DNA from 4 places in the Streptomyces sp. NPDC030799 genome. Region 2 is predicted to be linked to each of the others. Evidence: riboswitches for the same ligand, from Rfam matches in the RefSeq annotation. Region 2 holds a riboswitch; each other region holds the start of a gene.

Region 1 (3,159 bases), 170 kb from region 2:
CGCTCGCGCAGCCGCAGCACGGGCAGCGTAGGAATGCCCTCGCGCAGGTCGGTGCCGGGGGTCTTGCCGGACTCGTGCGAGTCGGAGGCGATGTCCAGGACGTCGTCGGCGAGCTGGAAGGCGACGCCGAGCCGCTCGCCGTACTGGGTGAGCACGTCGACGACCGTCTCGTCGGCGCCGGACATCATCGCGCCGAACCGGCACGACACCGCCACCAGCGAGCCGGTCTTGCCGCCGAGCACGTCCAGGTAGTGCTCGACCGGGTCACGGCCGTCCGCGGGGCCGGCGGTCTCCAGGATCTGGCCCGTGACCAGCCGCTCGAACGCGAGGGCCTGCACCCGGACGGCCTCGGGGCCGAGGTCGGCGAGGATCTGGGAGGCCCGGGCGAAGAGGAAGTCGCCGGTGAGGACCGCCACCGAGTTGCCCCAGCGGGTGTTGGCGCTGTCCACGCCACGCCGTACGGCCGCCTCGTCCATGACGTCGTCGTGGTACAGCGTGGCGAGGTGGGTCAGCTCCACGACCACGGCCGACGGCACGATGCCCGGCGCGTAGGGGTCGCCGAACTGGGCCGCGAGCATCACGAGCAGCGGCCGGAACCGCTTCCCGCCGGCCCGTACGAGGTGCTGCGCGGCCTCCGTGATGAACGGGACCTCGCTCTTGGTGGCCTCGAGCAAGCCTTCCTCGACAGCCGTCAATCCGGCCTGGACATCGGCTTCCAGAGCCTGGTCCCGCACGCTCAGCCCGAACGGCCCGACGACGGTCACGAGGGGTCTCCTGTCTGCTGGTGTCTGCTGGCGATTACACGGTTTGTCGATAGGTCGCTGCCATCACTCAAGTCAGCGTATCCGGTCCTCTTTCGATCACCGATAGCGCCCACCGGTCCAGCCTGGGAGGTATCGGGTCATGTCCGGGATGCTTTTGATCAAGCGATATGAACGTATATTTATCGACTTAACGGGAATCTGTCCGCTTTGTCGCGAGACGAGAGGCGAGCGGAGTAACGCCTGCACCTTCCTCTCCCGGGACAACGACGGGCGCCAGGTCGCGGGTTCCGCCATCCAGTCGACCCACCTGAATCCCCCATGTCCGACTTGAAGCCTTTTGCTATTTCGTGAGTTGGGTCACGAGCACCCGTCGGCACCCCATCCCCGTCGACCTCGCCTTCTCCCCTTGGCCCGCTGGCGAGTTGAGGGTTGGCAACCGCAAAGGATCAAGCGCCTCATAGGGCATAGATCAAGGTCAAATAGGACGTTGTGTGAATCCGGTACTTGTTTCCGACATGTGCTCTCGCATACGTTCCGGGCCGTCGGGCGGACGCCGAATCCTGCCACCGCCCGCATAACCATCCACGGACTCATCCGTATGGCAGGAGCGGGGGACCCAGGTAAGTCGCCGGGCCGGACGGCACACGTCGCACCGGAACGGCTAGGGGTGAAGCCGTGCCTTCCCGGGCACGGTCGGGCACCTCCCCGCCCGAACCCGACAGCTCACCTCGCAGGCGCCGGAGAGGAACTTCCCCATGCCTGCTGCCGCTCAGCACCGCCGTACCCGGAACAACCGCATCGTCCGCGCCCTCGCCGCCGCCGGTACCGGTGCCGCCGTCCTCGCCCTGCCGCTCATCGGGGCGACCAGCGCCTCCGCCGCGACCCCGGCCGCCACCACGGTCTCCACCACCCCCGCCGGTTACCCGAACACCCTTGACGGCTGGATCCGCGAGTCCCTCGCGATCATGGCCCAGAAGGGCATCCCGGGCAGCTACAACGGCATCTACCGCAACATCATGCGTGAGTCCTCGGGCAACCCCAACGCCATCAACCTCTGGGACTCCAACGCCGCCAAGGGCATCCCGTCCAAGGGCCTGCTCCAGGTCATCGACCCGACGTTCAACGCGTACCACGTGGCCGGAACCTCCTTCAACATCTACGACCCGGTCGCGAACATCACCGCCGCCTGCAACTACGCGGCCAAGCGGTACGGGTCGATCGACAACGTCTTCGGCGCGTACTGACAGCTCCGCCGGCCGGCAGGCGGGACGGACACCGGCCGCCCGGCACGCCCCCGCACCTGACCGACGGGGGCGTGCCGGGCGGCCGCCGTGCATCCTCCGGGCCTGCGCCGGACGGCCGCGTACTGAAGGGCCGGCCAGTCGGTCGGTGCCGGTCAGCCGGTCGGAAACAGTCTTTCGAGGACGACGGCGATGCCGTCGTCCTCGTTCGACAGGGTGATCTCGTCGGCCACCGCCTTGAGTTCGGGGTGCGCGTTGGCCATGGCGACCCCGTGTCCGGCCCAGTCGAACATCGGGATGTCGTTGGGCATGTCGCCGAACGCCAGGGCCTCCTCCGCGGCGATCCCGAGCCGCTCGGCGGCCAGCGCGAGGCCGGTCGCCTTGGTCACCCCGGACGGCTGCAGCTCCACGGTTCCCGGCCCCGACATGGTGACCGTCGCCAGCGAGCCGACCACCGCGCGCGCGACCGACGCCAACTCGTCGTCGGACAGCTCGGCATGGCGCAACAGCACCTTGCTGATGGGCTCGCACCACAGGTCGTCGCGCCGGCCGACCCGTACCGCGGGCAGGGTCGGGTGCGGCATCAGATAGCCCGGCTCGATGAGCGTGAGCCCGTCGACGCCGTCCTGGTCGACGGCCGCGTAGACCTGCCCCACCTCGGCCTCGATCTTGCCGAGCGCGGTCTCGGCCAGCTCCCGGTCCAGCCGGACCGACCACAGCAGACGACCGGACGCGGCGTCGTAGACCTGCGCGCCCTGTCCGCACACCGCGAGCCCCGTGCAGCCGAGCTGCTCGAGCAGGGGCCGTACCCGCGGGGCCGGGCGGCCCGTCACCACCAGATGCCGGACACCGGCCCGCGCCACCCGCGCGAGCGCGGCGAGCGACCGGTCGGAGACCGTGTCGTCGCCGCGCAGCAGCGTTCCGTCCAGGTCGGTGGCGATCAGAGCGTACGCGGGGGAGGCTGCCATGATCAGAGAATACGGATACCTCACCCCGCCGACTCACCTTGTGGTCCTGCGCACTTACGTACTGCCCAGCCCCAACTGGTGTGTGCCGGCCCCCCGATGGCGGTGTGGCTGCGATCGAACACGGTGGTTCGCGGGCGGGAGATGTGACGGACCCGGGCCGGATTTCCCGGAGGCTTCAGCCGTGGG
Region 2 (3,159 bases):
GGATGAAGATCTCTTCGAAGACACGGGACTGGGCGTTGGTGCGGTAGAAGACGGCGACGTCGCCGGCCTTGGCCTCGCCCGCGTCCACCAGGCGGTCTATCTCTTCGGCGACGAACTGCGCCTCGTCGTGCTCGGTGTCGGCGACGTATCCGGTGATCCGCGCGCCCTGGCCGGCGTTGGTCCACAGGTTCTTCGGGCGGCGGGACTCGTTCCGCTCGATGACCGCGTTGGCGGCGGACAGGATGGTCTGGGTGGAGCGGTAGTTCTGCTCCAGCAGGATCGTCGTCGCGTCCGGATAGTCCTCCTCGAACTGGAGGATGTTGCGGATCGTCGCACCCCGGAAGGCGTAGATCGACTGGTCCGCGTCACCCACCACGCACAGTTCGGCGGGCGGGAGGTCGTACTCGCCGGGCGGGGTGTCCTCATCGTGTTCCCCGGTGCCGACGAGCTCCCGTACGAGCGCGTACTGGGCGTGGTTGGTGTCCTGGTACTCGTCGACCAGGACGTGCCGGAAGCGGCGGCGGTAGTGCTCGGCCACGTCCGGGAAGGCACGCAGCAGGTTGACCGTCGTCATGATCAGGTCGTCGAAGTCGAGGGCGTTCGCCTCGCGCAGCCGCGACTGGTACAGGGCGTAGGCCTGGGCGAGGGTCTTCTCGAAGCCGTCGGTGGCCTGGGCGGCGAAGTCCTCCTCGTCGATCAGCTCGTTCTTCAGGTTGCTGATCTTGGCGCTGAAGGACTTCGGCGGGAAGCGCTTGGGGTCGAGGTCCAGGTCGCGGCAGACCAGGGCCATCAGGCGCTTCGAGTCCGCGGCGTCGTAGATCGAGAACGACGACGTGAAGCCGAGCTTCTTGCTCTCGCGGCGCAGGATGCGCACGCACGCGCTGTGGAAGGTCATCACCCACATCGCGTGCGCGCGCGGGCCGACGAGCTGCTCGACGCGCTCCTTCATCTCGCCCGCGGCCTTGTTGGTGAAGGTGATCGCGAGGATCTGGCCCGGGTGCACGTGCCGCTCGGCGAGGAGGTGGGCAATGCGGTGGGTGAGCACACGCGTCTTGCCGGAGCCGGCGCCGGCGACGATGAGCAGCGGCGAGCCGGCGTGCACGACCGCGGCACGCTGGTTGTCGTTCAGCCCTTCCAGGAGGGCCGCCGCGTCGAGCGCGGGGCGGGGGGCGCCGTCGCGGTAGTAGGCGTCCCGGTCCGGCGGCACGTCGAACTTCCCGCCGAACAGATCGTCCGGAATCGACTCCGGAGCGTGATCGTCCTCGGGCGGCGGCGGGGGCTCCTCCTCGCGCCCGCGAGGGGGCTGGAGGTCCGCCAGGAAGCTGTCGTCAAAGAGGCTGCTCATCGCTCTACGAGTCTAGGGCGCCCCACCGACAACCGGTCGCCGTCCCGGCAAGATGGCCGACCGGCGAAGCGGCGGACATCCTGAGGCACGGCCCTGACGCTGCGGAATCACCCGATGACGTGGACGTGATCCCGACGCCGGATCACGAAAATGTATCGGACATATCACGCACCAACCTTCACACTAGTCACACCGGTTGGCTAGGTTGCCGTCAGGCCGCGTGCGCGGCCTCCGCCGAGTCCGGCGCGCCCGCACGGCGCCCGGAGCCGGGGACCCACCGAATCCTGGGGTGAATCGGCCGACTCCCGCCCGGGACGAGGCCGTAGGGCAACCCTTCCGAACCGCCGCCCGAACCCGACAGCTAACCCGGTAGGCGGCTCACTGGAAGGAGTCGCCTCCCTTGGCGTCGCACCGCAAGACGCGCCCCGGCGGGGCCATCGGGACGGGCCTGCGCACCCCCGCCCTCGCCACCGCCGCCCTCACCTCCATGGCCGTGCTCTCGCAGACCGCAGAGGCCACCCCGGGTACCGATCACGCCAAGCCGAGCCTGGAGGAGGTCGAGAAGAAGGTCGACGACCTCTACCGCCAGGCGGAGTCGGCGACCGAGAAGTACAACGCGGCCAAGGAGCGGACAGGAAAGCAGCGGGGCCGCGTCGACGCCCTGCGCGACGACGTCGCCCGGCGTACCGAACGCCTCAACAAGGCCCGGGAGGAGCTGGGTTCCTTCGCCGCGGCCCAGTACCGCACCGGCGCCGCCGCACCCGACACGGCCACCTTCCTGCTCGCGGACAGCCCGCAGGACTACTTCGACCAGAGCCAGCTGATGAACCGGCTGACCTCGCGGGAGAAGAGCGCGGTCGACGGCTACATCGGCGAGCAGGCCGCGACCATGAGGAAACGGCGGGAGGCAGCGGAGAGCCTGCGGACGCTGACCGACTCGCAGCACGACCTGCAGACCGCCAAGGCGACCGTCCAGAAGAAACTCGCCTCCGCGCGCAAGCTGCTGTCACAGCTGACGGCCCAGGAGAAGGCGCGGCTGGCCGCCATCGAGCGGGAGAAGCAGCAGGAGGCGGCACGCAAGGCGGCCGAGCTGGCGAAGCGGCAGGCAGCCCAGCAGCAAGCCGCTTCGTCGCCGTCCTCGTCGTCGTCATCCTCCTCCTCGTCGTCCGGATCCGGTTCGACGGGCTCCGGCTCGACCGGGTCCACGGCCCCCAGTTCGGACGGCACGAAGGCCGAGAAGGCGATCGCCTTCGCCCGCGCACAGATCGGCAAGCCGTATGTGTGGGGCGCCACCGGGCCGGACTCCTACGACTGCTCGGGCCTTACCCAGGCCGCCTGGAAGGCGGCCGGCGTCACCCTTCCGCGCACCACGTACGACCAGGTCCATGCGGGCACCACGGTGTCACTGGCCGACGCCCGGCCGGGCGACCTGGTCTTCTTCTACGACGACATCAGCCACGTCGGCCTCTACATGGGCAACGGCATGATGATCCACGCCCCGAAGCCGGGCGCGTACGTCCGCGAGGAGTCGATCTACTACGGCGGAGAGTCGATCATCCACAGCGTGGTCCGACCGGGCTGACCGAACCGGCCGACTTCGCCCCACGCGCGCGTACCGGCGTTTTCGCCCTCCACGCGCGCGTGCCCTTCCCGGGCAGGGACCGTGCGGCTCCCTAGCATCGGGCGCATGCCCGGCATCCCAGGTCTGCGTCCATGGTGGGCGGAGCGGCCCCCCGCGGCCGGGGCCGCCGTGATGGCGACCGGCATCCTGTCGGTCGGGCTGCATGTGACCGGACACGAGGCGCTCTCCCGGG
Region 3 (3,159 bases), on a different contig from region 2:
GTTCATCATCGGCACCGGCAGCAGGTGCGCGTTCGGGCCGCCCAGGTAGCGGAAGAGGGGGAGGTCGGAGGCCTCGGAGGCGGCGTGGGCGACGGCGAGGGAGACACCGAGGATGGCGTTGGCGCCGAGGGAGCCCTTGTTGTCGGTGGCGTCCAGGTCGAACATGGCCTGGTCGATCAGGCGCTGCTCGGTGGCGTCGTAGCCGACCAGCTCCGGGCCGATCTGCTCGATGACGGCGAGGACGGCCTTCTCGACGCCCTTGCCCTGGTAACGGTTGGGGTCACCGTCGCGCAGCTCGATGGCCTCGAAGGCGCCGGTCGAGGCGCCGGACGGGACGGCGGCACGACCCGTGCTGCCGTCGTCGAGGCCGACCTCGACCTCGACCGTGGGGTTGCCTCGGGAGTCCAGGATTTCCCGGGCTACGACGACGTCGATGGACGGCACGAGCATCTCCTTCTTGGATGTGACGCTGGAAGTGCGGGGCTTGCTGCCTTACGGCTGCGCCTTGCGACTAGAGCCTAACCGTCTCCGGGGGATCGGCCACCGACCGACCGTCCCGTGGACGGGGAGGACACGCAGACGGTACCCATTGTTCACGTGCGGAACAAAGGGTGGATGCAGAGGGCACACAGAAAAGGCGAGCGGCGCACGGAAAAGGCGGGGCGCAGAAAAGACCCCGCCCCGGCGCGTACGGGGGAACACGCGCCGGGGCGGGGAGCCCGTGGGGACGGGGGGCGGACCCGAAGGCCGCTGTCGCTTACTTCAGGTGCAGCTGCTGTCCCGGGTAGATGAGGTTGGCGTCCTCGACGATGTCCTTGTTCAGCTTGAACAGCTTCTGCCAGCCGCCGGCGACGTGGTGCTTCTCGGCGATGGTGCTGAGGGTGTCGCCCGTGACGACCTTGTACTCGCCGTCGCCCTTCTTGACCTTCTTGCCGGTCGGGGTGGTGACGGTCTTGCTCGCGGACGGGGCCGTGCGCTCGGCGGAGCGGGAGGCGGCCTGCTGGTCGGAGCGCGTGGTGGTGCTGGGCGCGGTGGTGTTCGAGGTGGTGCTGGGCGCGGTGGTCTTCGAGGTGGTGCTGGGCGCGGAGCCGTTGTAGGCGGCGCTCGACAGACCCGTGCCGCAGACCGGCCAGGCGCCCTTGCCCTGCGCGGCGAGGACCTTCTCGGCGACGGCTATCTGCTGCGCCTTGGTGGCCTGGTTGGCCTGCGGGGCGTAGGCGGTGCCGCCGTACGCGGCCCAGGTGGAGGCGGAGAACTGCAGACCGCCGTAGAAGCCGTTGCCGGTGTTGATGGACCAGTTGCCGCCCGACTCGCACTGGGCGACCGCGTCCCACTCGGAGGCGGTGGCGGCGGAGGCGTTGCCGGCCGCCATCAGCGGGGCGGCGACGGCGGCGCCGGTGACACCGGCGAGCGTGATGGCGCGGACGGCCTTGGACGGACGACGGTGCTTGCCCTTGCCGGAGAACAGCATGGATCGATCCCCTCACCGACGCCTGCGAGGTGAGCTGTCGGGTTCGGGCCGGTTGAGTTGCCCGGCCGCACGCTCGCTTGCGCGAGGTGCGGCTTCACCCCCAGCCGGTGCCGGCGTCAACCGCCGGGACCGGCACTTACCTTGGGTCCCCCGCTCCTGCCCACGGCGCTTGACGCGACGACTGTTCCCGGGCAACCGCTGGCAGGATTCGGCGTTGCGACTGCCGGGGCTCGTGGTGACGAGCGGTCCTGACCGTAGACACGTGATCGGGGGAATTTCAAAGACGATCAGGGCTTCTGAGACTCATCCCACACTTTCACCGAATCGGACATCACCGGCGAAACAGGGCGTCAACTGCCGCTACTTTGCACCCTTTTCGGAACCGACTTCCAGGGTCTGACCGGCGGTGATGTGGTTCGGGTCGGCGCCGATGACGCCCTTGTTCCCGTCGTAGAGCGCATGCCATCCGCCGTCGACGCCCAGGGAGTCGGCGATGGAGGCGAGGGTGTCCCCCTCGCGCACGGTATAGGTGTCCGCCGCACGGCCGGCATGGCGGCCGGAAGAGGGGGCGTTCTGACCGTTTGTCACGCTTTCGTCCGCACTGTCACCGCGGTGACGTCCGCCACTGCTGAGCGCGCCGGTGTCGACCAGACTCCAAGAACCGGCGGGCTGCTGGTAATTGTCCGATTCGTCGGTACCGGGGGTTGCCGTCGGCGAGCTGTCGCCGCCCTGCGAGTCGCCATTGCCGGACGAGCCGGGCGTGTCGGTCTTGTCGGACTTGGGGTTGCCGGTTCCGGTGGGGCCGCCGGTCGCGTCCGGGGTCTTCGTGGCGTGGTGGCTCTGGTGCGGAGACGGCGAGGCGCCGGAACCCGAGGGGGAGCCGGAGGAATCGGGGCCCGAGGAATCCGGACCGGAGGAGTCCGAACCGGAGGCGGAGTTGGCGCCCGAGTCGGTGCCCGAGCGAGAACCGGAACCGGATCCGGAGCCGGTCCCGGAGTTGGACGCGGACGAATCCGGCAGACCGGACGAGTCGGAGCTGCCGGCCGAGCCGGAGGTGTCACCCGGGCCACCGGTGTCACCCGACCCGCCGGTGTCGCCGGGGTTGCCGACGCCGGTGTCGACATCGACCGAACCGGAGTCGGAGGTCAGTCCGGAGAGCACGGCGCAGGTGGCCCACGGCCTGGTGCCCTGGTCGGCCAGGATCTTCTCGGCGACGGCTATCTGCTGCGAGCGGCTGGCCTGGTCGGCGCTGTCGGCGTACTGCGTGCCGCCGTACTTGCCCCAGTCGTCCAAGGAGATCTGCAGGCCGCCGTAGTAGCCGTTCCCGGTGTCCGCGCTCCAGGAACCGCCGCTCTCGCACTCGGCGACCTTGTCCCAGGTGGTGCCGTCGGCCGCGTTGGCACTCGCGGCGCCGAGCAGCGGGATCGCGATGGCCGAGCCGGTCACTCCGGCTGCGACGAGGAGGGCCGGAGCCTGGCGGGGGCGACGGTGACGACCGTTCCCGGAGAGCATGCGGAAGCCTTTCGTGCGACAGCAAGACCGGCGCGGCGCGCTGAAATCCTTCGCCACGCTGATGGGTGAACGTATCGGCAGACGATCACTTGTCACAAGTTAATGCCGCGCAGATCACGTGAAGATCACAAAGTTGAACGCCCTTCACGTTCAGCCTTCCGCTGCTGTGCCGGCCG
Region 4 (3,159 bases), on a different contig from region 2:
GTTCGAGGCGGCGATGTACCGGACCTTGCCCGCCTTCACCAGCTCGTCCAGCGCGCCGATGATCTCCTCGACCGGCACCTCGGGCTGGTCGAAGTGCGTGTAGTAGAGGTCGATGTGGTCGGTGTCCAGGCGGCGCAGGGAGGCGTCGGCGGCGGCCTTGATGTTGGCCGCGGACAGGCCCTGGTACTCGGGGTGCTGGCTGACCTTGGTGGCGATGACGACGTCGGCGCGGTTGCCGCGGGCCTTGACCCACTTGCCGATGATCGTCTCGGACTCACCGCCCTTGTTGCCCTCGATCCAGGCGGAGTAGGCGTCGGCGGTGTCGATGAAGTTGCCGCCCGCGGCGGCGTAGGCGTCGAGGACGGCGAAGGAGGTCTCCTCGTCGGCGGTCCAGCCGAAGACGTTGCCGCCCAGGGAGAGCGGGAAGACCTTGAGGTCGGAGGAACCGAGCTTGCGCAGAGAAGTCATGCCTTGTGCCAACGCCGGCGGTGGATGATCGCATTCCACCGCCGGCGCCGAAATCCCTCGAAAGGAGATCAGGGGGTGAGCCCCTTGTCCCGCAGCCACGGCGCCGGGTCGATGCCGGCGGCCTGGCCGTTCGGGTGGACCTCCAGGTGGAGGTGCGGGCCGGTGACATTGCCGGTGGCGCCGATGCGGCCGATGACCTCACCGGTCGAGACCTTCTGGCCGACCCGGACGTTGATCGAGGACTGGTGGCAGAACCACAGCTCGGTGCCGTCGTCCAGGGTGAGGACCGTGCGGTAGCCGTAGGCACCGGCCCAGCCGGCCTGGGTGATCGTGCCGCTGTGGATGGCCTTGATGAGGGTGCCGGTGGGGGCGGCGAAGTCGAGCCCGGTGTGGTAGCCGGAGGACCACATGGCGCCGGGCTGGCCGAAGGTGCCGGTGATCGTGTACGAGACGACGGGCAGCTGGTACTGCTTGGCCAGCTCGGCCAGGCGCTTGGCCTCGGCCGCCTTCTTGGCGTCGGCCTCCGCCTTCTCCTTGGCGGCGGCGGCCTTGGCGGCGGCCTCCTGCTCCGCCTTGGCCGCGGCGTCGGCGGTCTGCTTCTCGGCGGCGGCGAGCGCGGCGGCGGTGGCCTTGCTGTCGGCCTTGCTCTGCTGCTGCTCGGCCTGGGCCATGATCCGGTTGCGCAGTGCCTCGCCCGCGTCGGAGTCCTTGCTGTCGGCCGAGGTCACGCCCATGGTGCTGAGCGCGGTGGAGTTCGTCCGGGGTGCGTCGGAGGAGTCGTCGCCGAAGAGGTGGCCGACGGAGTCCAGGTCCGGCAGGGATATGGAGACCGGCGGCTTGCCGGTGTTGGCGCTGGCCATGCCCCCCGCGCCGACCGCGGCCAGCACGCCGACGCCGAGGACGGTGGAGCTGCGCGCGAAGCCGCCGCGCTGCTTGGTGACGCGGTGCCGGCCGCGGACCGGGGCGACGGAGTCCTCGGTGGGGTTCCACTCCTCCCAGGGGCCCTCTTCGGCGCGGTAGGTGCCGTAGCCGAAGGTCTCGGGCTCGGCCGGCGCGGGCATGAACGGGGCTTCTGGGGCAGGCCGGTTGGACGCCACTCGGGCGCACTCCTTTCCTTCCTCCGCCTACCGGGTTAGCTGACGGGTTCGGAGCAGGAAGGTCTCCTACGCGCGTATACCAACTGCGGCATTCGCACGATTCACCCCAAGGTGGTGGTTCCCCGGTTCCCTCGCGGGATTCGGCGCGTGCGCACGGAGCCGTCTCTTGTGACGGCTGGGACGACCGCGCTGCGTTATCGAACGTTAATAGACCTGCCGGTTACTTTCCAAGCCGTTCGACTTGATCATTAACGATTTCGAGCGGGGACTTACCGGTCAGGAGCGCCGCAAAGCGGGCGAGTTGTCCGGCGTTCAGGAGTCTCGGCGTTTTTGATGGTGTCTCAGATGTTCTGCGCACGGCGGTCGCCCAGTCACCGTGGGTGACCTGGCGGGAGGGGGCCGTGAATACCGGTGTGCGTGCCGCCCTGCGCATGGGGTACTCTGGAGTCACAACGACGCGGGGTGGAGCAGCTCGGTAGCTCGCTGGGCTCATAACCCAGAGGTCGCAGGTTCAAATCCTGTCCCCGCTACTGAAGGCCCGGGGCCGGAATCCAGTGGATTCCGGCCCCGGGTGTTTTCAGCCTCCCAGCAGATGCCTGTTCGGCGCCTTGGCGAGTGCCTCCAGCTCCGGCACCACGGCCACCTGCGCACCGGCCGTGACCAGGACCCCCGTGCCGTCGGCCGCCGAGACGAACGTGTCCGGCTCACGCCACGCGGTGACCACCCTGCGCACCCCGGCCCGCAGAATCAGCTCGGCGCAGGGCGCGGGCCGCGAGGCCCGCCGGGCACAGGGCTCCAGGCTGCTGTAGACCGTTGCGCCGGCCAACCGGGCATCCGCCGGGTCGATCTTCGCCAGCGCCGCCTCCTCCGCGTGGACCACGGGGTCGTCGCCCTCGCGTGAATGGCCCCGGGCCAGCTCCGTCCCGTCGGCGGCGACCACGACCGCGCCGACGCTGAACGCCGTCTCCGACGGCGGGCACAGCGCGGCCAGCTCGCAGGCGGTGCGCAGCCAGTGCCGGTCGGCGGCGACGGGGGCCGGGCCGGTGCCGGGGGCCGTGGGCTCGTAGCGCATGAGGACCACGTCCTCGATGCGGCGGGTCTCGGTGAGGCGCAGCCGGCCGGGCTGGTAGGCGCCCGGGCCGAACAGGCGGGGGGCGGCCGGATCGCCGACGAACAGCGGCGCGAGGACCAGCTGGAGCTCGTCGGCGAGGCCCAGCTGGAGCAGCTGGGTGTGGACCGTGCCGCCGCCCTCGACCATCAGGCGCCGTACGCCGCGCACGTCGTGCAGATGACCCAGCAGGGCGTGCCAGTCGAGGTCGGGGCCGAGCGGGACGATGCCGGCGGCGGCGCCGAGGAGGCGTGCGGCCCGTTCGGCGCCCTTGTCGGTCGTGTAGACGAGTTTGTCCCCGCCGGTGTGCCAGAAGTGGGCGTCGGGATCGAGGTCGCCGGTGGCGGTGACGGTCACCTTCAGCGGGTACTCCGGCCTGCCCCCGGCCACCCGGGCCGCGCGGCGCTCGGCGGAGTTGACCAGCAGCCGGGGGTTGTCGGCGCGGATCGTGCCGGCGCCGACCAGGATCGCGTCGACGGAGGCCCG

The links. Region 2 has a riboswitch for cyclic di-AMP ahead of ACZ41I_RS19155 (C40 family peptidase). Riboswitches for the same ligand answer to the same signal wherever they lie in the genome.
Region 1: it holds a riboswitch for cyclic di-AMP, as region 2 does, so the genes downstream of both, ACZ41I_RS19995 (transglycosylase SLT domain-containing protein) here and ACZ41I_RS19155 (C40 family peptidase) in region 2, are expected to answer to the same signal.
Region 3: it holds a riboswitch for cyclic di-AMP, as region 2 does, so the genes downstream of both, ACZ41I_RS29935 (transglycosylase family protein) here and ACZ41I_RS19155 (C40 family peptidase) in region 2, are expected to answer to the same signal.
Region 4: it holds a riboswitch for cyclic di-AMP, as region 2 does, so the genes downstream of both, ACZ41I_RS33595 (M23 family metallopeptidase) here and ACZ41I_RS19155 (C40 family peptidase) in region 2, are expected to answer to the same signal.

Annotation. Positions count from the first base shown of each region.
Region 1 covers NZ_JBVIDS010000007.1:302,293-305,451, forward strand. The annotation lists gene ACZ41I_RS19990 (polyprenyl synthetase family protein) at 1-764, opposite strand, end outside; cyclic di-AMP (ydaO/yuaA leader) riboswitch at 1,341-1,516, shown strand; gene ACZ41I_RS19995 (transglycosylase SLT domain-containing protein) at 1,520-2,008, shown strand; gene ACZ41I_RS20000 (HAD family hydrolase) at 2,161-2,973, opposite strand; gene ACZ41I_RS20005 (FAD-dependent oxidoreductase) at 3,149-3,159, opposite strand, start outside.
Region 2 covers NZ_JBVIDS010000007.1:136,591-139,749, forward strand. The annotation lists gene pcrA (DNA helicase PcrA) at 1-1,345, opposite strand, end outside; cyclic di-AMP (ydaO/yuaA leader) riboswitch at 1,568-1,737, shown strand; gene ACZ41I_RS19155 (C40 family peptidase) at 1,746-2,927, shown strand; gene ACZ41I_RS19160 (tellurite resistance/C4-dicarboxylate transporter family protein) at 3,033-3,159, shown strand, end outside.
Region 3 covers NZ_JBVIDS010000013.1:96,457-99,615, forward strand. The annotation lists gene eno (phosphopyruvate hydratase) at 1-450, opposite strand, end outside; gene ACZ41I_RS29935 (transglycosylase family protein) at 758-1,471, opposite strand; cyclic di-AMP (ydaO/yuaA leader) riboswitch at 1,476-1,649, opposite strand; gene ACZ41I_RS29940 (transglycosylase family protein) at 1,832-2,983, opposite strand; gene ACZ41I_RS29945 (cytochrome P450) at 3,134-3,159, opposite strand, start outside.
Region 4 covers NZ_JBVIDS010000016.1:21,676-24,834, forward strand. The annotation lists gene ACZ41I_RS33590 (aldo/keto reductase) at 1-468, opposite strand, end outside; gene ACZ41I_RS33595 (M23 family metallopeptidase) at 537-1,565, opposite strand; cyclic di-AMP (ydaO/yuaA leader) riboswitch at 1,575-1,721, opposite strand; tRNA gene ACZ41I_RS33600 (tRNA-Met) at 2,022-2,095, shown strand; gene ACZ41I_RS33605 (dihydrofolate reductase family protein) at 2,143-3,159, opposite strand, start outside.